Regions from separate parts of the uncultured Propionibacterium sp. genome, predicted to be linked through region 4. Evidence: riboswitches for the same ligand, from Rfam matches in the RefSeq annotation. Region 4 holds a riboswitch; each other region holds the start of a gene.
The links. A riboswitch is a leader RNA that binds a small molecule or an ion and turns the genes downstream of it on or off. The one in region 4 is predicted to bind cobalamin.
Positions count from the first base shown of each region.

Region 1: linked by a shared signal. The riboswitch ahead of nikB (nickel ABC transporter permease) and the one ahead of mutA (methylmalonyl-CoA mutase small subunit) in region 4 are both predicted to bind cobalamin.
Region 2: linked by a shared signal. The riboswitch ahead of R2N01_RS09370 (iron ABC transporter permease) and the one ahead of mutA (methylmalonyl-CoA mutase small subunit) in region 4 are both predicted to bind cobalamin.
Region 3: linked by a shared signal. The riboswitch ahead of cobI (precorrin-2 C(20)-methyltransferase) and the one ahead of mutA (methylmalonyl-CoA mutase small subunit) in region 4 are both predicted to bind cobalamin.

Region 1 covers NZ_CAUTOU010000027.1:914-9,234, reverse strand. The annotation lists gene pheS (phenylalanine--tRNA ligase subunit alpha) at 89-1,183, shown strand; gene pheT (phenylalanine--tRNA ligase subunit beta) at 1,180-3,705, shown strand; cobalamin riboswitch at 3,847-4,058, shown strand; gene nikB (nickel ABC transporter permease) at 4,153-5,097, shown strand; gene nikC (nickel transporter permease) at 5,094-5,987, shown strand; gene R2N01_RS06230 (ABC transporter substrate-binding protein) at 6,031-7,638, shown strand; gene R2N01_RS06225 (ABC transporter ATP-binding protein) at 7,652-8,321, shown strand, end outside.
Region 2 covers NZ_CAUTOU010000060.1:4,759-13,079, forward strand. The annotation lists gene nhaA (Na+/H+ antiporter NhaA) at 1-1,039, opposite strand, end outside; gene R2N01_RS09355 (dicarboxylate/amino acid:cation symporter) at 1,411-2,751, shown strand; gene R2N01_RS09360 (ABC transporter substrate-binding protein) at 2,858-3,934, opposite strand; gene R2N01_RS09365 (ABC transporter ATP-binding protein) at 3,931-4,749, opposite strand; gene R2N01_RS09370 (iron ABC transporter permease) at 4,746-5,765, opposite strand; cobalamin riboswitch at 5,915-6,101, opposite strand; gene R2N01_RS09375 (thiamine pyrophosphate-dependent enzyme) at 6,234-7,325, shown strand; gene R2N01_RS09380 (alpha-ketoacid dehydrogenase subunit beta) at 7,322-8,296, shown strand; partial or broken gene R2N01_RS09385 (biotin/lipoyl-containing protein) at 8,315-8,321, shown strand, end outside.
Region 3 covers NZ_CAUTOU010000093.1:520-6,188, forward strand. The annotation lists gene R2N01_RS10760 (thymidylate synthase) at 1-467, shown strand, start outside; gene R2N01_RS10765 (dihydrofolate reductase) at 464-1,075, shown strand; gene R2N01_RS10770 (DNA polymerase IV) at 1,078-2,490, shown strand; cobalamin riboswitch at 2,468-2,622, shown strand; gene cobI (precorrin-2 C(20)-methyltransferase) at 2,649-3,434, shown strand; gene cobM (precorrin-4 C(11)-methyltransferase) at 3,431-4,411, shown strand; partial or broken gene cbiE (precorrin-6y C5,15-methyltransferase (decarboxylating) subunit CbiE) at 4,408-5,669, shown strand, end outside.
Region 4 covers NZ_CAUTOU010000021.1:17,707-26,027, forward strand. The annotation lists gene scpA (methylmalonyl-CoA mutase) at 1-2,171, opposite strand, end outside; gene mutA (methylmalonyl-CoA mutase small subunit) at 2,168-4,075, opposite strand; cobalamin riboswitch at 4,434-4,645, opposite strand; gene R2N01_RS05510 (low temperature requirement protein A) at 4,793-5,962, shown strand; gene R2N01_RS05515 (ABC transporter substrate-binding protein) at 6,124-7,191, shown strand; gene R2N01_RS05520 (iron ABC transporter permease) at 7,172-8,209, shown strand; gene R2N01_RS05525 (ABC transporter ATP-binding protein) at 8,206-8,321, shown strand, end outside.

The sequences.
Region 1 (8,321 bases), on a different contig from region 4:
GCGGCGGGCGCCGGCCCGGCGGCCCCCTAGACTTGTGAGGCGCGGCCGGCTTCGCGCCGGCCCCGGGCGGAGCGAAAGAGGGGAGCCCATGTCAGGGCCAGACAGCACCAGTGAGTCGTTGAACCGGGAACGGGTCGAGCAGATGGTGGACGACGCCCTCGAGGCCATCGCCGCCGCGGCCGACTCGGCCGAGCTCAGGGCGGTGCGCCTGGCGCACGCCGCCGACAAGTCCCCGCTGGCTCTGGCCAACCGCCGTATCGGCGCCATGCCGAAGGGGCTGCGCAGGGACGCCGGCAGGCTCATCGGCTGGGCCCGAGGCCGCGTCGACCAGGCCCTGACGGTTCGCGCCGCCGAACTCGAGACGGCCGAGATGGCCGCCCGCCTCGAGGCCGAACGCGTCGATGTCACCCTTCCGGTGGCGGAGCACCCCCTCGGCGCGGAGCATCCGCTGACCGCTCTCATCAACCGCATGTGCGATGTCTTCGTGGCCATGGGCTGGGAGGTCGCCGAGGGCCCCGAGCTCGAGGCCGAGTGGCTCAACTTCGACGCCCTGAACTTCACCCCCGACCACCCGGCGCGCTTCATGAGCGACACGCTCTTCGTCGATCCGCCGGGCGATCACAAGATCATGCGCACCCAGACCTCGCCGGTTCAGGTGCGCACCCTGCTCGAACGCGACCTGCCCGTCTACGTCGTCAGCCCCGGCAAGGTCTTCCGCGCCGACGAGTACGACGCCACCCATCTGCCGGTCTTCCACCAGTTGGAGGGCCTGGCCGTCGACAGGGGCATTACGATGGGCGATCTCAAGGGCACTCTCGACCATCTGGCCAGGGCGACGTTCGGCGACATCCGTACGCGCCTGCGCCCGCACTACTTCCCGTTCACCGAGCCGAGCGCGGAAGTCGACCTGGAGTGCTTCGTCTGCCACGGCGCCTCGGTCGGCGATCCGGAGCACCCCTGTCGCACCTGTCGGTCGGAGGGCTGGATCGAGTGGGGCGGCTGCGGTGTCGTCAATCCGCGCGTGCTGACCGCCGCCGGCGTCGACACGAGCATCTACTCGGGCTTCGCCTTCGGCATGGGCGTCGACCGCACCGTCATGTTCCGCAACAACGCCCCCGATCTGCGCGACTTCGTCGAGGGCGACGTCAGATTCAGCCGGTCGCTGAGGGGGGATGCGCGATGAGAGCGCCGATGAGCTGGCTCCGCGATCTCGTGGAGCTCCCGCACGGCGTGACCACCGCCCAGGTGGCGGACGCCTTCACCCGCATGGGCCTGCAGGTGGAGCACATCGAGACCGTCGGCGGGGGCATCACCGGCCCGGTCGTCGTCGGCCGCGTCCTGGACTTCGTCGAGGAGCCGCAGCGGAACGGCAGGACCATCCGCTGGTGCCGCGTCGACGTGGGGCCGTTGAACGGATCCGAGAACAATCCCGACATCACCGACGCCCGCGGCATCGTCTGCGGCGCCCAGAACTTCGCCAGGGGCGACTACGTCGTGGTCTGCCTGCCCGGCGCCGTGCTGTCCGGCGGTTCCCGCATCGGCGCCCGCAGGACCTACGGCCACATGAGCGACGGCATGATCTGCGCCGCCGACGAGCTCGGCATCGGCGAGGACCACACCGGCATCATCGTGCTGCCGCCGGCCGAGGCCGCCAGGGCCGGCCTCGGCTCCGACGCGCTGGCGCTGCTCGGCGTCCCCGACGAGGTCCTCGACATCGACGTCACGCCCGATCTGGGCTATGCGCTGTCGATGCGCGGCCTGGCCCGCGAGGCGGCCCAGGCCTTCGACGTGCCCTACAACGACCTCTACTCGCGCCGTGTCCCCGCCAAGACCCAGGGGGCCTACCCGGTGCGCATCGAGTCGGACGACTGCCAGTTGTTCGTCGATCTGTGCGTCAGCGGCATCGACCCGCACGCGCCCACCCCGACGTGGATGCGCCACCGCCTCGAGGCCAGCGGCATGCGTTCGATCAGCCTGCCCGTCGACATCACGAACTACGTGATGCTCGAATCGGGCCAGCCCCTGCACGGTTACGACGCCGACAAGCTGCTCGGCCCGATCGTCGTGCGCAGGGCGGCCGCCGGCGAGAGGCTCACCACGCTCGACGGCGTCGAGCGCGTCCTGAGCACCGACGACCTGCTCATCGTCGACGACTCGGGACCCATCGGCCTGGCGGGCGTCATGGGCGGCCGGACCACCGAGCTGGGCGAGGGGACGACCAGTGTGGTCATCGAGGCCGCTCACTTCTCGCCCGGCACGATCGGCCGCACCTACCGCCTCCACAAGCTCGCCTCCGAGGCCTCCAGGCGTTTCGAGCGCACGGTCGATCCGGGCGTGGCCTGCGCCGCCGCCCGCATGGCGGCCCGCCTGTTCGCGGAGCTCGCCGGTGGCACCGTCGCCGCGGGCGCAACCGTGGCCGGCCAGGTGCCGGTCACGCCCTCCCTGACGATCGACGCCGGCCTGCCCGCGCGCATCCTGGGCGCCCGCATCGACTCCGACCGTGTCGTCGAGGTCTTCCAGGGCGCCGGCATCACGGTCAGGTGCAAGGGCGATGCGCTCACCCTGACCCCGCCCACCTGGCGCACCGACCTGCGCGATCCCTACGACTACGTCGAGGAGGTCGGCCGCAGGCTCGGGCTGGACGTCATCGAGTCCAGGATGCCGCGCGCCGTCGCCGGCCGGGGCCTCAGCCCGGCTCAGCGCGCCCGCCGCGCGGTCAACGCCGCAGTGGCCCGGGCCGGTTTCGTCGAGGTCATCACGCTGCCGTTCATCGGCGCCGGGGAGCTCGATCGGCTCGGTCTGCCCGACGATGCGGACCAGCGCCGCCTGGTGAAGCTGGCCAACCCGCTGGCCGACACCGCCCCGTACCTGCGTACCAGCCTGCTGCCGGGCCTGTTCGCCGCCGTCCGGCGCAACACCTCGCGCGGCCAGGACGATCTGGCCGTCTTCGAGGCCGGCTCGGTCTTCTGGGCCAACCCCGCCGCGACGGCCCCGATGCCCGAGGTGGGCCACCGCCCCAGCGAGGCCGAGATAGCCGGTATCCGCAGTGCACTGCCCGACCAGCCCCGCATGATCGCCGCGGTGCTCACCGGCCAGTGGCTGCCCGCCACGTGGCGCCATGCCGCGATCAGGGCCGACTGGACCCATGCGGTGCACTTCGCCCAGACTGCGGCCGACGTGCTCGGCCTTGAACTGGACCGCAGGGCCGCCGCGATCGCGCCCTGGCACCCCGGCCGCTGCGCCGAGCTGTCGGTACGGGGCGCCGCGGGCGGGCCGGTCGTCATCGGCGCCGCCGGTGAACTGCATCCCGAGGTCGTCAAGGTCCACGGCCTGCCCGAGCGCGCCTGCGCCGTCGAGATCAACCTCGACCTGCTCGTGGCCTGCGCGCCCGGAGGCGGTGAGATCTCCGCGCTGAGCGGTTTCCCACTGGCCAAGGAGGACGTCGCCCTCATCGTCGACGAGCGGACCCCGGCGGCCGACGTCGAGGCCGCCCTCATCGAGGGCGCCGGGGGCCTGCTCGAGTCGATCGCGCTGTTCGACGTCTTCCGGGGGCCGCAGATCGGCGAGGGCAGGAAGTCGCTCGCCTACAGCCTGCGCTTCCGCGGCGCCGATCGCACACTCACCCAGGACGAGGCCGCTGCCGCCCGCGACAGCGCCGTCAGGGCCGCCGTCGAGCGGTTCGGAGCGGTCCTGAGGGAGGCCTGACCCGGCCGCGGCGGGTCGGTGCCGGTGACTCCCCAGATGGGTTCGCTCGAAGCCGAATCAATGGTTGACGGGGAGCATCCGCCGGACGTTGCCGGCCGTCGGCTGCTAACCTTCACACGCGAGGCTAGGGCGTCGTGTGCTTTTGCGCACGACACTCCAGGTGCCCGATCCGCCCTCCGGGGCGGACCGGGAGAATAGGGAACCGCGTGCGAATCGCGGACGGGACCGCCGCTGTGAGCGTCTCGGATCCTCATCGGTGCGAGCCGGCCACTGGGCAACCGGGAAGGCGGGGATCCGCGGGGCACTGCCCTGAGACGCGAGCCAGAAGACCTGCCTGGGAGTTGTCCCGCGCCGCCACGGCACTTGGCGACCGGAGGTCCGAGCTGGGTCACAAGAATCCGGTTGTGACGATCGTTCTTCGTCATGATCGCGAGGTGGCCCCGGCTCATGGATGCTCGATGGCTGGCCCGACGGCTGGGCCAGATCCTGGTCGTGCTGGTGGGCATCAGTTTCATCACCTTCACGCTCGTCTGGCTCGCTCCCGGAGATCCGGCGCGGGCCATGTACACCAGCCAGGGCATTACGCCGACCCCCGAGATGGTCGAGCAGATGCGCGCCCGGCTCGGTCTGGACGAGCCCTTCCCGGTCCAGTACGCCACCTGGCTCGGGAACTGCCTGCACGGGAACTTCGGCACGTCGTACTCGCTGAACAAGCCCGTGACCGATCTGATGCTCGCCCGCCTGTGGCCGACCGTCGAGCTCTCGCTGGCGGCTCTGCTGCTGATGCTCGTCATCGCCATTCCGCTCGGCATGCTGGCCGCGGTGCACCAGGGCGGGGTCATCGACCATCTCGCGCGCGGCCTCAGCTTCCTGGGCGTCTCGATGCCGAACTTCTGGTTCGGTCTGCTGCTCATCTGGGTCGTCGCCCTCAAACTCGGCTGGCTGCCGGTGGTCTCGACGGGGCCGGGGCCCGATCGGCTGGTCATGCCGGCCGTCACGCTGGCCTTCGCGATGATCGGCAAGTACACCCGCCAGGTGCGCACGGCGGTCCTCGAGGAGCTGGGCCAGGACTATGTCACGGGCGCTAGGGCGAGAGGCCTGTCCAGACGCACCATCCTGTGGCGGCACGTCCTGCCGAACGCCCGATTGCCGCTGCTCACCCTGCTCGGCCTCTCGCTCGGCTCGCTGTTGGGCGGCACGGCCGTCGTCGAGGTCGTCTTCTCCTACCCCGGTCTGGGCAATATGGCGGTCTCGGCGGTCACCTCGTACGACTACCCGCTCATACAGACCTATGTTCTGTGGATCGCGCTCATCTACATGGTCGTCAATCTGCTGGTCGACGTCTCCTACGCCCGGCTCGACCCGCGAGTACGACGAGGAGCCCGGTCGTGAGCGCGCCGCACCGCCCCCGCAGGGCCGTCCGCCGCTTCATCGGTGCGCACCGGGCCTTCAGCGTCCATGCGGCGCTGGTCGTCGCGATCGTCCTGGTCGCCGTGCTCGCCGAGCAGGTCGCCCCGATGGATCCCTGCACGGCGAATCTGCCCGAGGCCTTCCAGCCGCCGAGCGCTGCCCATTGGTTCGGCACCGACAGACTCGGCCGCGACATGGCCTCGCGAGTCGTCTACGGCACCCGCCTCTCGCTCGCCGCCGCAACGGCCCTCGTCGCCATCATCTCCGTCGCCGGCTCGCTGCTGGGCGTCATCGCCGGGTACTTCGGTGGTCTTCTCGAGGCGGTCATCATGCGCGTCTCCGACATGATGATCTCCTTCCCCGGCATCGTCTTGGCGATCGCCGTGGCCGGCCTGCTGGGGGCGAGCATCCGCAATGCGATCCTCGCCCTGGCCGTCGTCAGCTGGACGAAGTACGCCCGGCTGGCGCGCAGCCTGGTGCTCAAGATCCGCCGCAGCGACTTCGTGACGGCCGCCGAGCTCACCGGCGCCCGCCCCGGTCGGCTCATCCGCCGCTACCTGCTGCCGAGCGTCCTTCCGATGCTCGTCATCACAGCCGCCACCGATATCGGCACGATGATGCTCGAACTGGCCGGCCTGTCCTTCCTCGGCTTCGGCGCCCAGCCGCCGCAGGCCGAGTGGGGCCTCATGCTCAACGAGGGCCGCGCCAATCTGCTCGACTCCCCGTGGCTCATGATCTTCCCCGGCGCGGCCATCTGCGTCACCGTCATCGCCTTCAATCTACTGGGCGATGCCCTGCGCGATGTCCTCGATCCGCGCCGCAGCGGCGGGGACGAGAACACCGCCGAGCTCGCCTCGGCCCCATCGCTCTGACGGCACCCGGACACTCTCACCACAACGCAAGGAAGTGAACACGATGCAGGGAATCAATCTCACCCGCCGCGGCCTGCTGACCGTCTCGGCGGCAGGAGCGGCGGCCGCCTCGCTCGGCCTGGCGGGATGCTCCTCGAACGGCTCGGGCCCCGGCGGCTCGAGCGCCGAGTTGAAGTTCGGCTGCACGAACTTCTCCAAGGAGTCGCTCGACCCCTCGAACCAGCCCAACGCCGCATGGGCGTGCATGCGCTACGGCGTGGGCGAGTCGCTGTTCAAGTTCGACGACAGGATGGTCGCCCAGCCGCACCTGGCCGATTCCTGCACGGTCGATGACGAGCACCTCACCTGGGCCGTCCACATCCGCGAGGGACTGAAGTTCTCCACCGGCACCGAGGTGAGTGCCACCAAGGTCGCCGAGTCCCTGCAGCACATGTACGACAAGGAGGGCGTCGAGGGCTCCTCCTCGCCGTCGGCCCTCCTGAAACCGGCATCGATCACGCCCGACGACGGTGCCCGCGCCGTCACGATCGTGACCGAGAGTCCTTACGCGGACCTGCCGGCCATCCTGGCCAACCCGCTGTTCGAGATCCTCGACATCTCCGGCAGCGAGGACCTGGACGAGAAGCCGGTCGGCACCGGCCCCTACGCCGTGAGCGAGTTCAACAGCGGCCAGAACGTCAAGCTCACCCGCAACACCGTCTACTGGAACGGCGAGGTGCCCTACGAGGGCGTCGACGTCATCTTCATCGATGACTCCTCGAGTCTGACCAAGTTCATGGCCCTCCAGTCCGGCGACGTCGACGTCACCGAGAACATCACCGCCATGTCCGACCTGGAGACGCTCAGGAACAATCCCGCCTACTCGGTCTCCCAGACGATCGGTATGCGCACGGGATTCTCGTACCTGAACGTCGCCGAGGGCCGCCAGCTGGCGAACAGGGACCTGCGCACCGCCATCTGCATGGCCGTCGACGACCAGACGATCACCGAGATCACGGTCGGCGGCCTGTACACCGCGGGCTACTCGGTCGTCCCGTCTTCGCTGGACTTCGGCTACGACCAGCTCACCGATGCCACGCCCCACGATCCGGACAAGGCCAGGAAGATCCTCGACGACGCGGGGATCGTCGATTCCGACGGCGACGGCTTCCGCGAGCTGGACGGCACGAGGATCGACCTGGCCTATCTCACCTACGACTCGCGCAATCTGTCGGTCATGGCCGAGGCCGTGGCCAGCCAGCTCGCCGAGATCGGCATCCGGGCGACGGTCACCAAGCTCGACGCCGACACCGAGTGGGACAAGCTCGTCGCCGGCGAGTACGACCTCAACTCCAGCAATTGGATGACCGCCCAGGAGGGCGAGCCCTACAGCTACCTGGCCAACTGGTACTCCAGGAGCAGCGCCAACTACTGCGGTTACAGGAACGACGAGTACGACTCGCTGTACGAGCAGCTGGCCACACAGCTGGAGACCGCCGAGCGCAAGAAGATCTACGTGCGCCTTCAGCAGATCCTCATCGACGACGCGGCGGTCCTCGTGCACGGCTACTACAACAGCACCATGTGCTCCAACGCTCAGAGCGTGAGCGACGCCACCGTCTCGACGGCGGACTACTACTGGATCACGAGCGCCTTCAGGCCGGTGGGATGAGCGGGTGGGGACGATGACGAACGGCGGCGTGCTCAGCATCCAGGCGATGACCGTCGGCTACGGCGGCGCTCCCGCGGTCGCCGATGTCGACCTGGACATGGCTCCGGGCGAGATCGTGGCCGTCGTGGGGGAGTCCGGCTCGGGCAAGACCACGGTGGTCCGCGCCATTCTCGGCCTGCTGCCCTCGAGCGGCCGGGTTTGCGGCGGCGACATCCTCTTCGAGGGCCGCTCCCTGCTCGGTCTGAGCCGGGCGCAGTGGCTCGAGCTGCGCCGCCACCGCATGTCGATGGTCTTCCAGGATGCCGGGGCCATGCTCAATCCGGTACGGCGCCTCGGCAGCCAGTTCATCGAGTACATCCGCACGGTCGAACCGGGATGCACCGCCAAGGGGGCCCGTGAGCGCGCCATCGACATGCTCGAGCGCATGGCGCTGCCCGACGCGCCCCGCGTGATGGACTCCTACGCCTTCGAGCTGTCCGGTGGCATGCGGCAGCGCGTCGGCATCGCCATGGCCATGACCTTCAGCCCGGCCCTGCTGCTGGCCGACGAGCCCACGAGCGCCCTGGACGTGACCATGCAGGCGCAGATCGTCCGCCAGATGCTCGCGCTGCGCGAGGAGGAGGGCACGGCGATCATGATCGTCACCCACAACCTCGGTCTGGCCGCCCGTATGGCCGATCGGA
Region 2 (8,321 bases), on a different contig from region 4:
CGACGACGGCCCACAGGATTCGGGAGGAGAAGGCGGCGGCGACGGTGCCGCGGTCGAGCGCGACGCCGGCGTTGGCCAGGGCGAAGAGCGGAACCACCAGGTAGTTGACGTATGGGGGCAGCATGAAGGCCAGGCGCTGGTTGAGCGGCATGGAGTAGTTCAGCGTCTCCCGCAGCAGCATGGAGGTCCCCGGTGCGGGCGTCTGCTGGTACAGGGCGGCGACCTCGCCGGCGGCGTCCACGTCCTGGCTGCGCACGTCGTACACCGGCATGAGCAGGGCGATGAGGACGCCCGCGAGGGTGGCGTGCACGCCCGAGCGGTAGACCGCGTACCAGATGATGACGGCGAGCAGGAGGTAGGGAGGCATCCGCCAGACTCCTCGTCTCGCCATGACCCACACCGCGAACAGGCCCCCCGCGGCGATGGCCAGGGCCATGAGGTTCAGCGACCCGGAGTAGAAGACGGCTATCACCGTCAGCGCCCCGATGTCGTCGATGACGGCGAATGCCAGCAGGAACAGCCGAAGCCGGGGCGCCCGCTTGGGGCCTATGAGCGCCAGCATGCCCAAGGCGAATGCGGTGTCGGTGGAGATCACCGAGCCCCACGCGTGGGCGCCACCGCCATCGCCCGCGATGAGCAGGTAGACGATGGCGGGAACGCCGAGTCCGCCCACGGCCGCGGAGACGGGCAGGAGCGCGCGCCCGGGCAGGCGCAGCTCGCCCAGGGCGAGGTCGCGGCGCACGTCGAGTCCCACCATGAAGAAGAAGGCCGCCATGAGTCCCTCGTCCACCCATTCGTGCAGGGTGAGCTCGACGGCGAAGGGGCCGGCCGCGACTGATGCCGGGGTCTGCCAGAACCGGTGATAGCTGTCCCCGATGTTGGCCCACACCAGGGCGGCGAGGGTGGCCAGGGCGAGGGCGACCGCGGCGAAGGTCTCGTTGGTCTGGAGCTCCCGCAGTCTCCGCCTGCGGCGCAGGTAGGTGTCGACGATGTCGCGGATCCGTCCGGGCCGTGAGACCCGGGTGCCAGAAACGCTCATTCACTCTCCTTCGGTCTCCGTCTCGGGGCTACCCGGCATGGTCTGGTGCCCGTCCGGAGCGATCGGCTGCCAGGAATCGGGTGCGTCCGCGCACGGCGGCGGATCGCGGGTCGGGCCGACCGGGACGGGAACGCGATCAATCCTATGGACCGCTGCCAATCCTGACTCGGCCCCGACCGGCGGGCCTTCACGGGCGGCCGCATCCGGCGCCGGGGCGCCCGGGCGGGTTCTCGCGCGCGGCGCCTGCTCCCGCCGGGGCGCGCGGTGATCGCCGCGGTCATGCCCCACCGCCTGTTCGCCGCACGCCCCCGCGTATGAGACCCTGTCCTGCGAAGAGCAGTCGTCCCGCCACCACCGCCGAAAGGTCCCTGATGTCCAAGCTCCGCAGAGCCCTGTCCAAGGGCGGCATCCTCGTGTGGGTGCTCGCAGCCATCGTCCTCGCCCTCGTCCTGGGCTCGGTGCGCATCGGCGGCCACCATCTGCTGCCCGCCGGCATCGGCCGCGTCTTCGCGACCTTCTCCAGCCTGTTCAGCCAGTTCCTCACCTTCTCGATCCCGCTCATCATCATCGGCCTGGTCACCCCGGCCATAGCCGACCTGGGGCGCGGCGCCGGCCGGTGGCTCGGCATCACGGCGGCCCTGGCCTACACCTCGACGCTCTTCTCCGGCTTCCTCACCTACCTCGTGTGCGCGACCGCCTTCCCGAGGATCCTGTCCGGATCGGGTCTCGCCGACGTCGAGAAGCCGGGATCGGCCCTCGAGAGCTACTTCACCGTCGAGATGCCCCCGGTCGTCGAGGTCATGACCGCCCTGCTCCTCTCCTTCGTCATCGGCATCGGTCTCGCCATGGTCCCGCGCGGGGTCCTGCGCAAGGGCTTCATCGAGTTCCGCGCCATCATCACCAAGCTCATCGAGCGCATCATCATCCCGCTGCTGCCGCTGCACATCTTCGGCATATTCCTCAACCTCACCTACACCGGCGAGGCCTGGGAGATCATGCGCACGCTCGTCCGGGTGGTGATCGTCGTCCTCCTCCTCGAGGTCGTCATCCTCGGCGTCCAGTACTGCGCGGCCGGCGCCGTCGGGCGCCGGAACCCGGTGACCGCGCTCGTCACGATGCTGCCGGCCTATCTCACCGCCCTGGGCACCTCCTCCTCGGCCGCGACCATCCCCGTCACCCTGCGCCAGACCAGGCGCAACGGCGTGTCCGGCACCGTCGCCTCCTTCACCGTGCCGCTGTGCGCGACGATCCACCTGGCCGGCTCCACCTCGAAGATCTTCGCCTTCGCCTTCGCGATCGCCCTGACCCAGGGCGTCGACGTCTCGGCGGCCCAGTGGGTCGGCTTCGTCTTCATGCTCGGCATCACGATGGTCGCCGCCCCCGGAGTGCCGGGCGGCGCCATCATGGCTGCGACCGGTCTGCTGTCCTCGATGCTGGGCTTCGACGACGCCCAGGTGGCCCTCATGATCGCCACCTACATCGCCCTCGACTCCTTCGGCACCGCCACCAACGTCACCGGCGACGGCGCGATCGCGATCATCGTCGACCGCCTGGCGGGCGGCAGGATCGGCGACGAGGGCGATCCGGAGAACGCCCGCGAGCTGTCCTTCGACGGCATGGCCTATCTCGACAGGGTCTCCGTCGAGGGCGTCGTCAGCCCCGGGGAGCTGGTGGCCCCCACCGCCGCGGACGGTCCGGGAGCCGCCGACTGAGGCGTGGGCCCCTGCCGGGCCCCTCCCGTTCCCCATGCGGCTGTGGCGCTCAGCCCCGTGCACAGCCCGCGGGCGGGCCCTGCAGCTGCGTGGGGAGGGGCGGGGACTACCTCATCCACTCGTTGCCGGGCAGGTCCTCCAGCTTCGACAGGTCGAGGTGCGTCTGGACGTCCGAGGCGGGCTGCAGGCCGTAGTGCTCCAGCGACTTGCGGATGTACTCGGCGCCGTCGATGTTCAGCGGGCCCGAGGTCCACATGGCGTAGGGCAGGTTGACGAAGCGGCCCTCCTTGACGGCGGTCAGGTCCTTCGTCGCGTCGTTCGACTTCAGCGCGGTCACCTTCTCGTCGTAGGACTGGCCGGGGTAGTCGACGAAGTAGACGATGTCGGGGTCGGCGGCGGCCAGGCGCTCCCAGCTGACCGAGGTCCAGGTGTCCTGCACGTCCGACAGGGCGTTGGCGACGCCGGCCGACTCCATCATGGCCTGCGGGGCCCCGAAGGAGCCGGACGAGAAGATCGTGTCCGAGCCGGAGTCGAACAGGAAGGCGGTGGGCCTGTCGGTGGCCTGCATGGCCCCCTCGAGGGCCTTGCGCCGGGTGTTGATGTCCTCGACGACCTGCCCGGCGGCGGAGTCGTCGCCCGTCATCGCGCCCACATTGGTGATGTCGGTGGTCAGCGCGTCCCAGGGGTCCATGGTGCCGCGGTTGCCGTCGGGCTGGCGGCAGGTCTCCGACAGCAGATAGGTCCCGATGCCCTGCTGGGCGAGGCCGTCGGGGGTCAGGTTCCTCTCCTCGCTGAAGCCGTAGCCCCAGCCGGCGAAGACGACCTGCGGCTGGGCGGCGACGATGTTCTCCATCGTCGGGTACTTGTCGGCCACCTGGTTGAGGCCGTCGACCGTCTCGGCGCCGTACTTGAGGGCCAGCACGTCGCGGTCGCGCTGCATGCTGGAGACGGCGACGATGTCGTCCGCGGCACCCGCGGCCAGGGCGATCGAGATGATGTTCCCGTCGTTGACGAACAGCCTGGTCGTCGGGCTCGGGTACTCCTTCGTCTCGCCGCAGTTGGTGAGCTGGATGCTTCCCGCCGCCGACGAGCCGGACGAGCCGGACGACGTGCTCGAGGCGCAGCCGGTGGCGACGAGCGCGAGGGCGAGCAGCCCTGCGGGCGCGGTACGGGGGATCTTCATCGATTGTCCTTTCCCCTGCTGATGAGCAGATGGGGTTGATGAGTTCGCGGATGGGGGATCTGCAGGGCCTCGACGGCGAACGCCTCGCCCATGAGCCCGGTGCCGAGCACCGCTGCGGGTTCGCCGAAGGCCCGCATGAGCCCGCCGTGGAGGACGGCCACCAGGTCGAAGTGGCGCAGCACGGTGTCGATGTCGTGGATGGCGGCGATGACCGTTGCGGGCTGGGCCGCGAGCAGGTCGAGCAGGCGCAGCTGCCAGGCGATGTCGAGGTGGTTCGTGGGCTCGTCGAGCACGAGGACGGGGCAGCGCTGGGCCAGGCCGCGGGCGATCATGGCGCGGCGCCGCTCGCCGCCGGACAGATTCGTGCAGGGCGTCTCCAGACGGTCGCCCAGACCGAGCGCGCCCAGCGATTCGCGGACTATGCGCATCTCGCCGCGCCCGTTCATCGACCACGGACTGCGGTACGGGATGCGGCCGAGGGCGACCATCTCGCCCAGGCGCAGATCGTCCGGCGGGGTCTCCTCCTGGGAGACGAACGAGATGAGACGGGCCCGCTCCCGCGGTTTCATGGCGTGCACCGGGTTGCCGTCGAGCAGGACGCGGCCGGCGGCCGGTTCGGTGATGCCGGCGATGGCGCGCAGCAGCGTCGACTTGCCGGCGCCGTTGGTGCCGACCAGCGCCAGCTTCGTGCCGCCCGGAATGGTGAGGCCGACGTCGCGGACGACCACATGGTGCTGGACCTGGGCTGCGACGGCCTCCAGGCGGATCTCGGGGGCCCGGCCGGTGCCGTGACCGCGGCTGGCGCCCCTGCTCATGCGTCACGGCTCCCGAACGCGTACCGGCGCCGGCCCATGAGGAGCAGGAAGACCGGCGCGCCGATCACGCCGGTGACGACGCCGATCGGGATCTCCTGCGGCCGGACGACGACGCGCGAGACGACGTCGACCCACAGCAGGAACAGCGAACCGGTCAGCGCCGCGATCGGCAGCATGCGCCGGTGCAGCGAGCCGACCAGCATGCGGGAGGCGTGCGGCACGATGAGGCCGACGAATCCGATGCCGCCGCTGACCGCCACCAGGCAGCCGATGAGCGCGCCCAGCCCGACGAACAGGCCGGTGCGCATCGCCCGGACCCGCACGCCGAGGGCCGCAGCCGTCTCGGGGCCGGCCGCCAGGGCGTCCAGCCAGCCGCTGACGGCCAGCATGGCGCCGCCGATGCCCACGACCGCGAGCAGCGGCAGCAGGAGCTTGGCCCAGCTGGCGCCGGCCACCGAGCCGAGCATCCAGAACATGACCGATGCCGCCGCGTGATTGTCGTCCGAGAGGAAGACCATGAACGAGGCGACCGCCGAGAAGGCCGACGACAGGACGACGCCCGACAGCACCATGCGCAGCGGCGTCAGGCCGCCCTGGGCCTGCGAGACGCCGAACACCGCCAGCGCCGCGCCCAGCGCGCCGAGCAGGGCGCCTGCCGACAGCGAGTAGACGCCGAACCGCGCCAGCACGCCGAAGACGAGCACTGCGGTGGCGCCGACCGAGGCGCCCGAGGAGATGCCCAGCAGATAGGGCTCGGCCAGCGGATTGCGCACGAGCGTCTGCATGCCGGCGCCGCCGATCGACAGGCCCGCTCCGACGAGCACTGCCAGCAGGGCGCGCGGCATGCGCAGCTGCCAGACGATCGTTGCGAACGGGGAACCGGCCGGGTCACCGGCCAGACGGCCGCGCACGACGTCCCAGACCTCGGCGAGTGGGATGCGTTCGGAGCCGAAGGCCAGCGACAGCACGATGCTCACCGCGATGGCGAGAACCAGCCCGATGACGACCGGGGTCAGGTTGATGCGTGCGCCGCGCCCGGCCCGGGTCGTGGCCCGGTGCGTGTTCTTGCTGGTCGTGGCAGGGGGTGTCCGGTGAGGGTCGGAGGACTGAGCGGGGGTCAACGGGGCGTCGGCTTTCATCTGGGGCGTCTGTGAGCGCGAAACGCCTGACGGACAGGTGAGCCGACAGGTCTTCGGACTCGGATCGTCCGAGGCCGGCCCCTTCCCGGGTCTCCCCAGTGGGTTCTTTGTGCCGGCCCCGTCACCTTCACCGCTGCGCGCCAGTCCCGGATTTTCACCGGAGTTCCCTGGCGCCCATTGCTCATGGGCGCGATCGACTCGCACGCAGCATAGTCCTGTGCGTCTTGGGCGTCGAGCTGGGTGATCGTCTCACTCGTGGTCGGGTCGGCGGGGGGATGGTTGATCCCGGAGTCTACGATCCGGTAGGTTACCAGAGAGTAAGTTTTGTTGTGGGGAAGGACTTCGATGGGTGCCGAGGATCCGACGCGGCCGGTGCAGTTGCTCACGCCGGAGGGTGTCCGTGTCGAGGACGCCCGGTTCGGCTGGCGGGGCGGCGACACCGAGCTGGTGACGATGCTGCGTCGCATGATGTTCGGGCGCCGCCTCGACATCGAGGGCGCCGCGCTGCAGCGCCACGGCGAGCTCGGGCTGTGGCCGCCGCTGCTCGGCCAGGAGGGCTACCAGGCGGGGATCGCCGCCGCGCTGGGCCCTCAGGACATGGTGTTCGCCACCTACCGGGAGCAGTCCCTGGCGCTGGCCATGGGGGTGAGCCCGGCCGACATGCTCGCGCTCTGGCGCGGCTCGGGGCTGTCGCGCTGGGACAGCGGGGCGACGCGCATGGCGCCCTACTCGATCATCATCGGTTCGCACCCGCTGCACGCGGTGGGCTATGCGATGGGCGCCGCCCTGGACCCGGACGGCCGGCCGCACGCGGCCCTCACCATCTACGGGGACGGCGCCTCCAGCCAGGGCGACGTCAACGAGGCCCTCGTCTTCGCCGCGGCCCAGGGCGCCCCGGTCGTGTTCTGCTGCGTCAACAACCAGTGGGCCATCAGCGAGCCGGTCACCCGTCAGACGCCCATCCCGCTCTACCAGCGGGCCCACGGCTTCGGCATCCCGGGGATCCGCGTCGACGGCAACGACCCGCTCGCCACCGCCGCGGTGATGGACTGGGCCCTAGCCCGGGCCCGCACCGCCTCGCCCGTGCTGGTCGAGGCGCTCACCTACCGCATGGGCGCGCACACCACCAGCGATGATCCGAGCAGGTACCGCAGCGACGAGGCCACGCGGGAGTGGGCCGGACGGGACCCGATCGAACGGCTGCAGGCCCATCTGCTCGGCAGGGGACTGATCGACCAGGCCTGGCTCGAGGCCCTGGACGCCGAGCTCGACGACTTCGGCTCGGACGTGCGCCGGACCTGCCGCGAGCTCGAGGACACCCCGATCGAGAAGGTCTTCGACGATCTGCTCGCCGAACCCGGCGACTACCTGGCCGCCGAGCGCGCCGACTGCCTCGACTGGCTGTCCACCGTCCCGGCGGAGGAGGTCGGGGCATGAGCCGGCTCACCATCGCGAAGGCTCTCAACAGGGGCCTGCACGCCGCCATGGCCGACGATCCCAGGGTGCTCGTCCTGGGGGAGGACGTCGGCACCCTCGGCGGGGTCTTCCGCATCACCGAGGGGCTCCTCGACGAGTTCGGCGCCGAACGGGTGATCGACACCCCCCTCGCGGAGTCGGGCATCGTCGGCACCGCCATCGGCCTGGCCCTGCACGGGCTGCGGCCCGTCGCCGAGATCCAGTTCGACGGCTTCGTCTTCCCCGCGTTCGACCAGATCGTCAACCAGCTCGCTCGCTACCGCTCGCGCACCCACGGGCGGCAGTCCCTGCCGGTGGTCGTGCGCATCCCCTTCGGCGGTGGCATCGGTGCGGCCGAGCACCACTCGGAGTCGCCCGAGTCCTACTTCGTGCACACGCCCGGCCTGCACGTGCTCACCTGCGCCTCGCCGCAGGACGCCCACTGGCTGTTGCGCCAGGCGATCGCCTGCCCGGACCCGGTGATCCTCTTCGAGCCGAAGGCCCGCTACTACGCCAAGGGCGAGGTCGACGAGTCCGCGCCCGACCTGCCGATGGCCTCGGCCAGGGTCGTCCGGCCCGGTCGCGACGCCACGCTGCTCACTTACGGGCCGATGGTCCGCACCTGTCTGGACGCCGCTCAGTCGGCCGCCCGCGAGGGCCGCGACCTGGAGGTCCTCGACCTGCGCGCCCTGGCCCCGCTCGACATGGCCGCCATACGGGCCAGCGCCGGACGCACCCGCCGGGTGATCGTCGTCCACGAGGCCCGCCGCACGCTCGGCCCCGGTGCGGAGATCGCCGCCCGCCTGGACGAGGAGATGTGGGGGGCCCTGGACGCCCCGGTGCTGCGCGTGGCCTCCTGGGACACCCACTACCCGCCGGCCCGGGTCGAGCGCGACTACCTGCCCGACGCCGAGCGCGTCCTGGACGCCGTCGACAAGTCCTTCGCCTACTGATCGCACCGAGGAGTCACTGTGCCCA
Region 3 (5,669 bases), on a different contig from region 4:
TCGACCGGATCCGGGACGACCCGTACTCGCGCCGCCTGGTCGTCTCGTCCTGGAACGTCGCCGAGGCGGAAGACATGGCCCTGCCGCCGTGCCACGTGCTCTTCCAGTTCTACGTGTCCCCCGGGCACGGCGGCGCCCCCGGCGCCCTGAGCTGCGGCCTCTACCAGCGCTCGGCCGACCTGTTCCTGGGCGTGCCCTTCAACATCGCCTCCTACGCCCTGCTCACCCACATGGTGGCGCAGGTCTGCGGGCTGGGCGTCGGCGACTTCGTCCACACCCTGGGCGACGCGCACATCTACCACAACCACTTCGACCAGGTGCGCGAGCAGCTGTCGCGCGAGCCGCGCCCGCTGCCGACGCTCGAGCTCAATCCCGCGGTGAGGGGCATCGACGAGTTCGAGCTGGGCGACATCGAGCTGTCCGGCTACGACCCGCACCCGGCGATCAGGGCCCCGGTGGCGGTGTGAGCGGCGCAGCGGCCGGCGGCCGGCCCACCGGCCCGAGGGTCATCGCCATCGCGGCGGTCGCGGCCAACGGCGTGATCGGCGACGGCGCCTGCCAGCCCTTCGGGTTCCGCGAGGACCTGAGGCGCTTCAGGGCGGTCACGATGGGCCATCCGATGATCCTCGGCCACGTCACGCACCGCATCATGGGCCTGCTCGGCGGGCGCACCAGCGTCGTCATCAGCCGCGACCCGGCCTCGGTGCGCTTCCCGCCCGATCCGCCCCGCGGCTCGCGCGGCATCGCCGTGCCGAGCCTGGCCGAGGCCCTGCGCGTCGCCGCCGGGCTCGACCGCGACAGGGTCTTCGTCTGCGGCGGCGGCCAGGTCTACCGCGCCGCCATGGACTGGGTCGGCGAACTCGACATCACCCGCGTGCACGCGGACGCCGCCGGCCCGGTCACCTTCCCGGAGATCGACGCCGCCACCTGGCGCGAGGTCGAGCGCGTCGGCGGCGAGCTGTTCGACTTCGTCCGCTACGAGCGCGTCGGCGCCCCCCGCCGGATCCCCACCGCCGGGTGCGCCGGGGCCCCGGCCCCCGCCGCTTCCGGCGGGCCGGTCGGCGAAGGGGGCTGACCGTGCGCTCGTCGGCCTCCGTGCTGCACCTCGACCTCGACGCCTTCTTCGCATCGGTCGAGCAGCGCGACAAGCCCTCGCTGGTCGGCAAACCGGTCATCGTCGGGGGAGTGGGCGGGCGCGGCGTCGTCGCGACGGCCAGCTACGAGGCCCGCGCACTGGGCGTCCACTCGGCCATGGGCACCGGCCAGGCCCGGCACCTGGCCCCGCACGCCGCCTACCTGGCCACCCGCTTCGCCGCCTACCGCGAGTCGAGCCGCATCGTCATGGCCCTGCTCGGCGAGCTCAGCCCGCTCGTCGAGCCCGTCAGCATCGACGAGGCCTTCGTCGACCTGGCCGCGGGCGGGCGGGACGTCTCACCGCCCGCGCTCGCCGGGCTGGTCGACGACCTGCGCCGCGGGATCGCCGTGCGCACCGAGGGCCTGCACGCCTCGGTCGGCGTCGGCTCGAGCAAGTTCATCGCCAAACTCGCCTCCCAGGCCGCCAAGCCCGACGGCGCCCGCATCATCGCGCCCGGCCGGGAGCTCGACTTCATCGCTCCGATGAGCGTTCGGGCCATCCCCGGCATCGGCCCGGCCACCACTGAGAAGCTCAATCGCCTGGGCATCCGCACGGTCACCGAGTTGCGCGAGGCCAGCCCGCACGAGCTCGTCCGCGAACTCGGCCGGGCCGTGGGCGAGTACGTGCACGGCATCGCCTTCGCCCAGGACGAGCGCCCCGTGCTCCCGCGCGGCGAGGCCAAGTCGATCTCGGTCGAGGACACCTTCGAGGAGGACATCACCGGGGAGGGCGCCATCGCCGAGATCATCGCCAAGGACGCCCGGCTGGTCGCCGCCAGGCTCAACAGGGCGGGCCTGTTCGCCCGCACCGTCACCTTCAAGGCCCGCATGGCCGACTTCAGCACGGTCAGCCGCTCGCGCACCCTGCTGGGCGCCACGGACCATCCCGAGCGCATCGCCGCCGTCGCCCAGGGCCTGGCCGGGGCCGTCGACCCGCGGGCCGGGGTGCGGCTCGTCGGCGTGGGCGTCTCGAACTTCACCCAGGCCGCCCAGGAGGAGCTCTTCGAGGTGGACGACGGCGAGCCGGCCACGGGCACCCTGGTGCAGTACGACGAGTCCGCCCCGCCCGTCACCGTGCGCCGCGCCGACGCCGGCTACCTGCCCGGCATGGACGTCGAGCACGAGCAGTGGGGCCGCGGCTGGGTGTGGGGGGCCGGCCACGGCGTGGTCACGGTGCGCTTCGAGCGGCGCGGCGGGCCCATCGGGCCGGTCCGTTCCCTGAGGGCGGACGATCCGGCGCTGCGCCGCGCCGAGCCCCTCGCCCTGGCGTTCGCCGTGCCCGAGTCCGACGAGGACGGGCACGGCCCGGGGTGGGCCCGCGCGGTGGGGGACTTAGGCGGGGCCCCTCTCGTGTGACAGACTGAGCACTGCAGCATTGACGAGGAATCCCGGTGCCCAGCCCGGCTGGCAGTCCGGAGCGGTCCCGCCACTGTGATCCGGCCCGGCGGGCCGGTGAGCCAGATACTCGCATGCTGCCGGCAGGAACCATTGGGCGAGGCACCTGAGGAGGCCATGTGAGCGAGAACCGCGCGCGCCCCGACGGCGGACGGACCGGCGCCGGACGGCGATTCATCGGGGTGGGGGTGGGCCCCGGCGATCCCGAGCTGGTCACGCTCAAGGCGGTGCGGGTGCTCCGGGCCGCCGACGTCGTCCTCGTCCCGTTCACCGAGGCCTCCGTCGGGGGCCCCGGCCGCGCCGAGCGGATCATCGCCCAGGTCGTCCCCGACTGCACCGCCCGGATCAGGCGCGTCCCCTTCTCGATGGCCCAGCGCCGCGGCGTGGGGGCCAGGCGCGCCGAGAGCTGGCGGGCCAGCGCCGACGCCGCGGTCGAGGCCTTCGAGTCGGGAGGCCGTACCGTCGCCTTCGCCACCGTCGGCGACCCGGCCGTCTTCTCCACCTTCAGCTATCTGCGCGCCACCGTCGCCGAGCGCCTGCCGGACGTCGCCTACGAGCTCGTGCCCGGCATCACCGCCATGCAGGCCCTGGCGGCCGCCAGCACCACCCCGCTCGCGGAGGGCCGCGAGATCCTCGCCCTCGTGCCGGCCACCGTCGGGCCCGACAGGCTCGGGCAGGTGCTCGACGCCGTCGACTCGGTCGCCGTCTACAAGGGCGGCCGCAAGCTCCCCGAGGTGCTCGAGGCGCTGCGCGCCCGCGGCCGCCGGGCCGTCATCGGCACCGACGTCTCGCTCCCCGACCAGCAGCTCGCCGGCCTCGACGAGGTCGGCCCCGACGAGGAGCGCCCCTACTTCTCGGCCGTCCTGACCACGCCCGAGCGCACCATCACGGGAGGCCGCATATGAGCGGGCGCCCCGGGCCCGCGGCCCCCATCGGCCCGGAGCCCGACGTCGATGCGATGGACCACTCGCTGATCGACCCGCCGCCCCTGCCGGCCCCGGCCCGTGGCGGCTCCCGCGGCCTGGTCGCCTTCATCGGGGCCGGGCCGGGCGCCCCCGACCTGGTGAGCGTGCGCGGCGCCCGCATCATCGCCGACGCCGACATCATCGTCTGGGCCTCCAGCCTCGTCCACCCCGACGTGGTCGCCGGCCACAGGCCGGGCGCCGAGCTCATCGACTCCGCGTCGATCCCGCTGGAGGCCCTCGTCCCGCTGTACACCCGCGCCCGCGACGAGGACCTGCTCGTGGCCCGCGTGCACACCGGCGATCCGGCGATCTACGGCGCCACCGCCGAGCAGCGCGACCTGTGCCGCCGGATCGGCATCGACGTCGAGACCGTGCCCGGCATCTCGGCGTTCAGCGCCGCCGCCGCCCGCCTGGACGCCGAGGTCACCGTGCCCGAGGTCAGCCAGTCCCTGATCGTCACCCGCCTGGAGGGCGGCCGCACGCCGATGCCGGACGGCGAGACCATCGCCTCGTTCGCCGCGCACGGGGCCACCATGGCCGTCTACCTGTCGGCGGCCCGCCACCGCGCCCTGCAGGAGGCCCTGCTCGAGGGCGGCTACGCGCCCGGGACCCCCTGCATCATCGGCTACTGCGTCACCTGGCCGCAGGAGATGATGTTCCGCTGCGACCTGGCCCGCCTGTCCGAGACGATGAGGGCCCACCGGCTGTGGAAGCACACGGTCGTGCTCGTCGGCCCGGCCCTGGCCGAGGGGCCCATAGCCGGCCGCAGCCACCTGTACCATCCCGGCTTCCACCACGAGTACCGCGACGCCGACGCCCGGGCCCGGCAGGAGCTGCGCGAGCGCGGCGCCCGCGCCCTGGGCGAGGACACCGATGCGGCCGGCCGCGCCGGCACCGTCCCGGAGGAGAACGCATGATCCGCGTCCACGGACACCTCGGCGGGATCAGCGAGCAGCTGCGCGCGGACGCGGCCGCCGCCGATCTCGTGGTCGGCGGGCGCCGCCACCTCGACGCCCTGTCGGTGCCCGAGCCCAGGCGCCAGGTGCTCGGCCTCATCGCCCCGGCCGTCGAGCGCATCAAGGCCCTGCCCGACGACGCCAGCGTCGTCGTCGTCGCCTCGGGCGACCCGCTGTTCTTCGGCATCGCGCGGCGCCTGCGCCAGGCCGGCCTGGCCGTCGAGGTCGTCCCCGCGGTGACCAGCGTCCAGGCGGCCTTCGCCGCCGTCGCCGTGCCGTGGGACGACGCCCAGATCGTCAGCGCCCACTCGCGCGGCATCGAGGCGGCCGTGCGCGTGGCCCGCAACCACCCGAAGGTCGCCGTCCTGACGGCCCCCGGGCGCGGCGTCCGCGAGCTCGCCGAGGCCCTGAGGGGCTCGGGCAAGACCTACGTCGTCGCCGCCCGCATGGGCGAGCCCGACCAGCGGGTCGACGTCTGCACCGAGGAGCAGGCCCTCGGGCTGGGCGCCGACGACGTGCCCGGCCTGCACGTCGTGCTCGTGCTCGACCACCGCCCCGACGAGGCGGCCGTGCTCGGCGCGACCCCCGAGATCGCCGGCGACGCCGAGACGCCCGCCGACGACGGGGCCCGCCCAGGCTGCAGGGTGCGCCCGGACGGCTCCGACGCCGAGCCGATCATCGGCCACGTCTACACGACCGGCCGCGCCCGCGCGAACGCCGACCGCATCGACGAGACCCTGTCCGTCGCGTCCAAGCGCTACGCCGGCGGGATGGCGGCCGGACTGGCCGCGGCCTGGGCCGAGTGCGACCTGATCGTCTCCCACGTCGCCCTGGGGGCCACGGCCCGGATGATCGCGCCGCTGCTCGCCGACAAGAAGACCGATCCGGGCGTCGTCGTGGTCGACGAGGCCGGCCGCTTCGCGATCCCGCTGGTCGGCGGCCACGTGGGCGGGGCCAACGAGCTCGCCCGCCGCATCGCCGAGGGGCTCGGCGCCACCGCCGTCGTCTCCACCGCCACCGACTCGCTGGGCCTGCCCGCCCTGGACCGGCTCGGCTGGGCCTTCAGCGGCGATGTGGCGGCCGTGACCACCGCCATCATCGAGGGCAGGCCCGTCGACTGGGTGCGCGACCGGCTGTGGCGCGTCCCGCCGATGCCCGCCCACGTGCGCGTCACCGGCCCCGGCGAGGCGCCCGCCGACGGTGCGGCACCCGCCGCAGA
Region 4 (8,321 bases):
TGGAGCAGCTCCTTGAGCAGGCGCACCGCGGAGTCCGGGACGACGGTACCGGGCGGATAGATGTCCATGGCGCCCGCATCGCGCAGCGCCTGGAAGTCCTGCTCGGGGATGACGCCGCCGACGACGATCAGGATGTCCTGACGGCCCTGGGCGTCGAGCTCGTGGCGCAGCGCCGGGACGAGCGTGAGGTGGCCGGCCGCCAGCGACGACACGCCCACCACGTGCACATCGGCCTCGATGGCCTGACGCGCCGTCTCCTCCGGCGTCTGAAACAGCGGGCCCACGTCGACGTCGAAACCGAGATCCGCATAGGCCGTGGCGACGACCTTCTGACCGCGGTCATGGCCGTCCTGGCCCATCTTGGCCAGCAGGATGCGGGGGCGGCGGCCCTCGGCCTGCTCGAACTTCTCGACGAGTTCACGTGCCTCGTCCACCTCAGCGGACTCCTTCACTTCCTTGGCGTACACACCGGAGATCGTGCGGATCTGAGCGGTGTAGCGGCCGAAGCTGCGCTCCATGGCGTCGCTCATCTCGCCCACGGAGGCCATCGCACGGCCGGCCTCGATGCACAGCTTGAGGAGGTTGCGGTCCGGATCGGTGGGGTCGGGGTTGGCGGCGGCCCAGGCGAGCTTCTCGAGGGCGGCCCGGGCGGCCTCCTCGTCGCGCTCGGCGCGCAGCCTGACCAGCTTGGCCTTCTGCTCGGCGAGCACCTGAGAGTTGTCGACCTTGAGGACCTCGACCGGGTCCTCGTGGTCGAGACGGTACTTGTTCACGCCGATCAGCGGCTGACGGCCGGAGTCGATGCGGGCCTGGGTGCGTGCCGCGGCCTCCTCGATGCGCATCTTCGGGATGCCCTGCTCGATGGCCTTGGCCATGCCGCCGGCCGCCTCGACCTCCTGGATATGGCCCCAGGCCTTGAGGGCGAGGTCCTTGGTGAGCTCCTCGACATAGGCCGAACCGCTCCAGGGGTCGATGACGCGGCAGGTGCCCGACTCCTGCTGGATGAACAGCTGGGTGTTGCGGGCGATGCGCGCGGAGAAGTCGGTGGGCAGGGCGATGGCCTCGTCCAGCGAGTTCGTGTGCAGCGACTGCGTATGGCCCTGGGTCGCCGCCATGGCCTCGACGCAGGTACGGGCGACGTTGTTGTAGACGTCCTGGGCTGTCAGCGACCAGCCCGAGGTCTGCGAGTGGGTGCGCAGGCTCATCGACTTCGGGTTCTTCGGTCCGAACTGGTGCACCAGCTTGGCCCACAGCATGCGGGCCGCGCGCATCTTGGCGACTTCCATGAAGAAGTTGGTGCCGATGGCCCAGAAGAAGGACAGTCGCGGGGCGAACTGGTCGACCTTCAGGCCCACCGACTCGCCGGCGCGGATGTAGTCGACACCGTCGGCCAGCGTGTAGGCCATCTCGATGTCGGCCGTGGCGCCGGCCTCCTGCATGTGGTAGCCGGAGATGGAGATCGAGTTCCACTTCGGCATGTTCGCGCTGGTGAACGCGAAGATGTCGGAGATGATCCGCATCGACGGCTGCGGCGGGTAGATGTAGGTGTTACGAACCATGAACTCCTTGAGGATGTCGTTCTGGATCGTTCCGGCCAGCTGCTCCATCCTGGCGCCCTGCTCCTCGGCGGTCACCACGTACAGGGCCAGGATCGGCAGCACGGCACCGTTCATCGTCATCGACACGCTCATGCGGTCGAGCGGGATGCCCGAGAAGAGCTCGCGCATGTCGTAGATGGAGTCGACGGCCACACCGGCCATGCCGACGTCGCCGGGCACGCGCGGGTTGTCGGAGTCGTAGCCGCGGTGGGTGGGCAGGTCGAAGGCGACCGACAGGCCCTTCTGGCCGGCCGCGAGATTGCGGCGGTAGAAGGCGTTGGACTCCTTGGCCGTGGAGAAGCCGGCGTACTGGCGGATCGTCCACGGACGGAAGGCGTACATGGTGGCGTACGGGCCGTGCGTGAACGGCGGCAGGCCGGCGTAGGTGCCGAGCCAGTCGACACCCTCGTAGGCGTCCTCGCCGTACAGCGTGCCGACGGGGATCTGCTCGGGCGTCAACCACTCCTCGCCGGTGCCGGCCCGGGCGGCCAGAGCGGCGAAGTCCTCGGCGGCCGAGTCCGGGATCGGGCCCGCGCCGAGATCGATGGAATCAAAACGAGGAAGAGTACTCACTTCGCCACCCCCATGACATCGAGTGTACGGCTGAGGACGTCGACGACGTCCATGCCCAGGAACAGGCGTCCGGCGAAGAGCTCGGCGGCCTCCTCGTCCGAGATGCCCAGCTCCTTGTAGGCGCCCGACAGGTAGACGGCCTCGGCCCCCGCCTCGCGCAGGGCCCTCGCCACCTCGACGCCCTGCTCCGCGTAGACCTTGGCGGAGGAGCACAGATCCGCGACCTGGGCCCCGCTGGCCTTGAAGGCCGCCACGATCTCGTCGACCGTACCGCCCTCGACCTCGGGGGTCGCGATGCCGGCGACGTGCCAGACGGGGGCCGAGAAGCCCTCGCGACCGCCGAAGTCACGGCGCGTGCCCAGGCAGGCCAAGAAGACCTTCGGGCGCTCGGCCCGGGTGGCCGAACGATCGACGAGCCCCTCGAAGACCTCGGAGTCGCGGTGCCACGCCAGGCCGTCGCGGGCCGGGGCCTGCGGGTAGGGCTTGGTCTCGATGGACTTGGCGTCGAGCAGCGGGAACTCGCTGACGGCCGTGATCGGCTGCTTGCGGGTGGCCAGGCGCTTGGCGCGCTCGCTGCTGCACTCGGCCAGGACCTCGGCCACACGGCCGCCGGTCAGGGCCGCGGACATGCCCCCGGCGGACTCCGCCCTCTGGAACTCGGCCCAGCCGGCCTCGGCCAGCGAACCGGTGAGGGACTCCACGTAGAAGGAGCCGCCGGCCGGGTCGTTGATGCGGCCGATGTTGACCTCCTCGGCCAGGATGATGCCGGTATTGCGGGCGACCTTGCGGGCGAAGTCATCGGTGGGCAGGCCCAGGGCGCCGCAGAACGGCAGGGTCGTAATCGCCTCGGCGCCGCCGATGGCGGCGGCGAAGGTCGAGATCGTGCCGCGCAGGATGTTGACGTAGGGATCCTCACGGGTCAGCTCCCGCCAACTGGTGACGGCGCTCTGACGGGCGCCGCGGTTGGCCTCGTCGACGCCGAAGACCTCGCCGACGCGCGACCAGCACATGCGGAGCGCGCGCAGGCGCGAGATCGTGAGGAACTGGTCGTGGGTGGCCGTGACGCGGAACTCGATCGCCTTGAAGGCGTCGTTGACGTCGATGCCCTGCTCGACGAGGGCGCGCACGTACTCGGCGCCGGTAGCCAGGGCCCAGGCGAGCTCGGCCACATCGCCCGCGCCGGCGTTGTGGTAGATCGTCGCATCGACGGTGATCGCATTGCCGTTCGGATAGGCGGCGGTGCGCCCGACCCACTCGCCCAGACCCGACAGATCGGGAGCGGTGCCCCGCAGGGCGGCCAGGCCGATCGGGTCGATGCCCAGGTTGAAGGCGACATGATCCCTGGGCTTGTCGGAAGCCTCGTAGACGGCCAGGAGCGCCTCGGCGGCGGCCCTTTGGTCCTCGCGGGAGGAGACCTCGACCTTGACCATCTCGAGGAGGACGTCGGACAGCACGGTGGCCACATCGGCCGGCCGGACGGCATCGGAGCCGACGCGCAGCCAGATGGAGGCGACGCCGCGTTCAAGATCGGTGACGATCGCCCTGCGGGTGAAGTCCGCGTCGGGATCCTCGTGGAGAGCACGCACGTCCCACGCATCGGCCTCGCCGTTGCGGACGGTGGCGCCGCGCGTGAAGGGGGCGACGCCCGGGTAGCCCAGCGGGCCGGGCACGTCCTCGCGCTTGTACATCGGCTTGATGTCGATGCCGTCGACGGTGTGGACCGCCAGACGCTTCATGCACTGCTCGAAGGTCAGCTGCCTCTCTGGTGGGCGGCCACGGTTGAGAACCTTGGCCACCTCGATCTCCCACTGCTCCTCAGTCGCGGCCGGGAAATCACCGGCGAGGCTGAGCTGAGCGGGCGTGGCCTCTTCGGCCGCGACGGCGCCCGATTCGGTGTTGCTCATTCGACTCCTGCTCCTGAAAGGGTCAGGGCGCACCCTCGGGTGGGGGCGCGCCGGGGACTGGCTGCCAGCCGGTCATCGACGGGCGCCGGGCACAGGCCCGGGCACTCGTCCGGCGGCCTGCAGGCATCACTGCCGATGCGGGCCGGTCACGACCGCCCTGCGCCGGAGTGGCGCCCAGAGGCGTCCCGGTCCCGACGCGGCCCCGCACGGGCCCCGATGGGCGTCCACCGGCTGGCCCGGCAGGCGTTCGCCGGAACTGCTGGCACTGATCCGAGTGGCCGGCGCCGGAGGCGATGCATCGTCGCCGGGCATCGATCACTTCGATCCGTGGACCCTCCGCGGGGCACGTTGCGCGGCAGCGGGCGCTGCCGCGACTGGCAGGTCTTCGGGCTCATGGGCATTCGGGATCGCTCCCGGTTCCTACACCACCGCTTCCCAGGCCTCGCGGCCCAGTGCCCGTTGTGGCATTGTTCCCATATACCGCTGCGGGACAGCTCCGGACTCCCACCGGAATTCCCTCTTGCGACGACCCGCCTGGTGGTGGGCCGAACCAGTACTTCTCAATGTACACAAGATGCCGCCGACGTGCGCCTTCGGGGTCGCCCAGTAACCCGCGCCGGTGCGCCTGCGGCGGACCGGGGGAACCCGCCCCCGCTCCCTTTCGGAAGACCCGCTATCGTCGGCACGGGCGATCCGGCGGAGGAGAGGTGGGAGACGATGAGCGACGCGGACGGATCCGCACTCGAGGTGGCGCCCGACGAGGAGCAGGAGGTCACCAAACTCGAACTGTTCTTCGACCTGGTGTACGTCTTCGCCGTCTCCCAGCTGTCTGGTCACCTGCTGGAGCACCTGAGCTGGCGCGGCGCCCTGGAGACCCTCGTGCTGCTGCTGGCGGTCTTCGGCATGTGGGCGTTCACCACGTACGAGTCGACGATGGTGCTCAGCCGCCATCGCCGCAGCCAACTGGTGCTGCTGGCGGTCATGGTGCTCGGCCTGGTCATGAACGCATCGATCGGCGAGGCCTTCGAGGACTCCCCGTGGACCTTCGTCGTCCCGATGCTCGTCATCCAGTACGGACGCACGCTCGTCACCCGCTCCTACGACGCCTACCCGGCACTGCGCAACCACCGCAGCGCCATGCTCGTGTGGTTCACCCTGTCGGGCATCCCGTGGATCGGCGGCGCCATCGCCGCGCCCGAGCACCGGCTGTGGTGGTGGCTCATCGCAGTGGGCATCGACGTGCTCGGCATGCGCACCTATCACCCGGTCCCCGGCATCGACCGGTCCAGTCTGGGCGAGGTCGGCTTCGACATGGCCCACCAGATCGAGCGCTGCCGGCTCTTCCTCATCATCTGCCTGGGCGAGGCCATCCTGACGACGGGAAGCGCCATGATCCGCGGCCTCCACCACCCGCTCGCCATCGCCACCGGGATGCTGTCGATGGTCGTCATCATGTGCATCTGGGCGCTGCCCTTCGGCTGGGACTCCTACATCGACCGGTACGTGGAGGGGAACAGGCAGGAGCGTTCCCCGCTCGCCAGCGGGGCCCTCGTCACCGAGGGCCAGCAGGTGCTCGTCATCGGGCAGGTGGCCCTGGCGGTCGGGGCCGAGCTGGCGATCGACGAGCCGGGCGAGCCGCTGCCGATCGCCGCGACGGCCGTCCTGTTCGGCGGCGTCGCCCTGTGCACGCTGACGCTGTGGGCCTTCCTGGCGAACTTCACCGACAAGCACATCTGGGTGCCGTTGGTGACCTCGGCAGCGGCCTGCCTCGTCTGCGGGGCCGTGGTCGTCCTCGCTCATGCACCGGGCATCGCCGCCATGGGGCTGCTGTCCGCCGTCATGCTGCTCACCTGCTGGCGCTACTCGAGGGTGATCACGGCACTGTGAGCCGGCTCCGGGGCCGGGCTCACCCCGCAGGCCTCCCGGCTGAGCCCGGCCTTATCACCGAATCTCCTTGTGATTCTCCAAAAGAATTCTACAAGACCCCTGTTTCTACAAGATCCTGGTGGATATGGTGACCGCGTCCGCACCATTGCAGGAGGTCGTCCATGTCCGCCATCAACCGTTCTCGGCGCCGTTCCGCCCCGGGCAGGGTCCTGGCCCTGGCGCTGTGCGCGACGACGGCCCTCTTCGGAGCGGGCTGCTCGTCCGGGCGGGGCGACTCGCAGCAGAGCGCCTCGTCCTCCACCCCGGCCAGCACCGACCCGATGCCCATGACGGGCGCGCAGTTCCCGCTGAGCATCACCGATTTCAGCGGGCAGAGCGTCGACTTCGAGTCCGCCCCGCAGCGGGTGTGCGTCCTGGCCGGTACCGCCATGAACATCTGGTACGACGTGGGCGGCACGGCCGTCTGCTCGGTCGAGATCACCGACAACGTGAAGGTGGTCCCCGAGAACGAGGCCGCGATGCGCGCCGTGCCGACGGTCGGGGCCACCTCGAATGTCGACATCGAGGCCGTCAGCTCCTACGACCCCGATCTGGTCATCGTCATGGGCGGGGCGCAGGACACCGTGCTGTCCCGCCTGCGCGAGCTGGGCATCCGCGGGCTCGAGGTGAGGGCGCGCTCGCACGACGAGCTCGACTCGATCTACCGCGCCTTCGGCGCGCTCACGGGCCATTCCGACACGGCGCAGGAGCGCATCGAGCAGATCGACGAGCAGATCGACGGGGTCGTCGACCGGCTGCCGGACGAGCAGACCTCGGTCGTCATCGTCTACGTGACGGCCGAGTCGCTGGCCGTCAAGCTCGACGACTCGATCGCCGGACAGATCGCCGGCACGCTGCGCCTGACGAACATCGCCTCGGGCCTGACCCCCGACGATCCCGGCTCGGAGACGACGCCCCTCGACATCGAGGCCGTCGCGGCCGGCCGGCCCGACTACGTGCTCGTCACGAGCATGGTCGACGACGACGCGGACGCCCGGGCGCGCATGGACGAGGAGTTCGCCTCCAACCGGGCCTGGCAGGCGGTCGACGCCGTGCGCGAGGGGCGCATCGCCTACCTGCCCCAGGAGTACTTCCTGCTCAACGGCGGGCCCTACTACGGGGACGCGGTGACGTACCTGGCCGCCAGCGTCTACCCGGACGTCTACGGCGATGCGCAGCAGTACGCATGAGCACGGCGGGCGGCGGCCCGGCTCGGACCATCGCGCCCTCTCGCAGGACAGGCGGTTCCGCGTCTGCGTCTTCGCGGCGCTGGCCGCACTGCTTCTCGTCGGGGCCCTGTACGCCATCGGCGCCGGCTCCATCCGCCTGCCGGTCGGCCAGGTCCTCGACGCCCTGGCGGGTCGCGACGCCCCGCAGCGGCGGGTCGTCTGGGACATCCGGTTGCCGCGCATGCTGCTCGCCGGGCTGGTCGGCATGAACCTGGCCGTCAGCGGCGTCATCCTGCAGGCGGTCATGGGCAATCCGCTGGCGGACCCGAGCATCATCGGCGTCTCCTCGGGCGCAGGCCTGCTCGGCATCGGCATCATGCTCGTTGCACCGACCCACTTGGCGCTCGTCACCCCGGCCGCCTTCGCCGGCGCGATGGGTGCGGCCTCCGCGATCTTCCTGCTGGCCTGGAGGGGCGGCATCCGACCGCTGCGGATCATCCTGGCCGGCGTCGCCGTCTCGGCACTGTGCGGGGCGGGCATCTCGGCGTTCATGGTGCTCTTCTCCGACCGCGTGGCCAGCGCGCTCATGTTCATGAACGGCTCGATGTCGATGCGCGGCTGGACCGAGGTGCGCGGGCTGTGGCCGTACTCGCTGGTCGCCCTGTCGCTGGCGCTGTGCTTCTCGCGACGGCTGAACGTGCTCGTCCTGGGCGACGACGCGGCCGGCTCGATGGGCATGAACGTGCAGGCCAACCGCGTCTTCTTCACCGCCCTGGCGGCCGTCCTCGCGGCCAGCGCGGTGAGCGCCGTGGGCCTGTTGAGTTTCGTCGGCCTGATCGTGCCGCACATCATGCGCATGGTGCTGGGTCCCGACCACCGGCTCACCGTGCCAGGTTCGATCCTGGCCGGCGCGGTCCTGCTCATCATCAGCGACACCCTCTCGCGCACGGTCTTCGCCCCGGTCGAGATCCCGGTGGGCATCACGATGACCGTCCTGGGCGTGCCCTTCTTCCTCTTCCTGCTGAGAAGGGCCCTGTGAGCGGCGCAGGGGGCGCCGCGAGCGCGGACGTGTCGGTGCGCGGGCTGGCCGTCGAGCTGGGCGGGCGCGAGATCCTGCACGGCATCGACCTGGACCTGAGGCCCGGACTCGT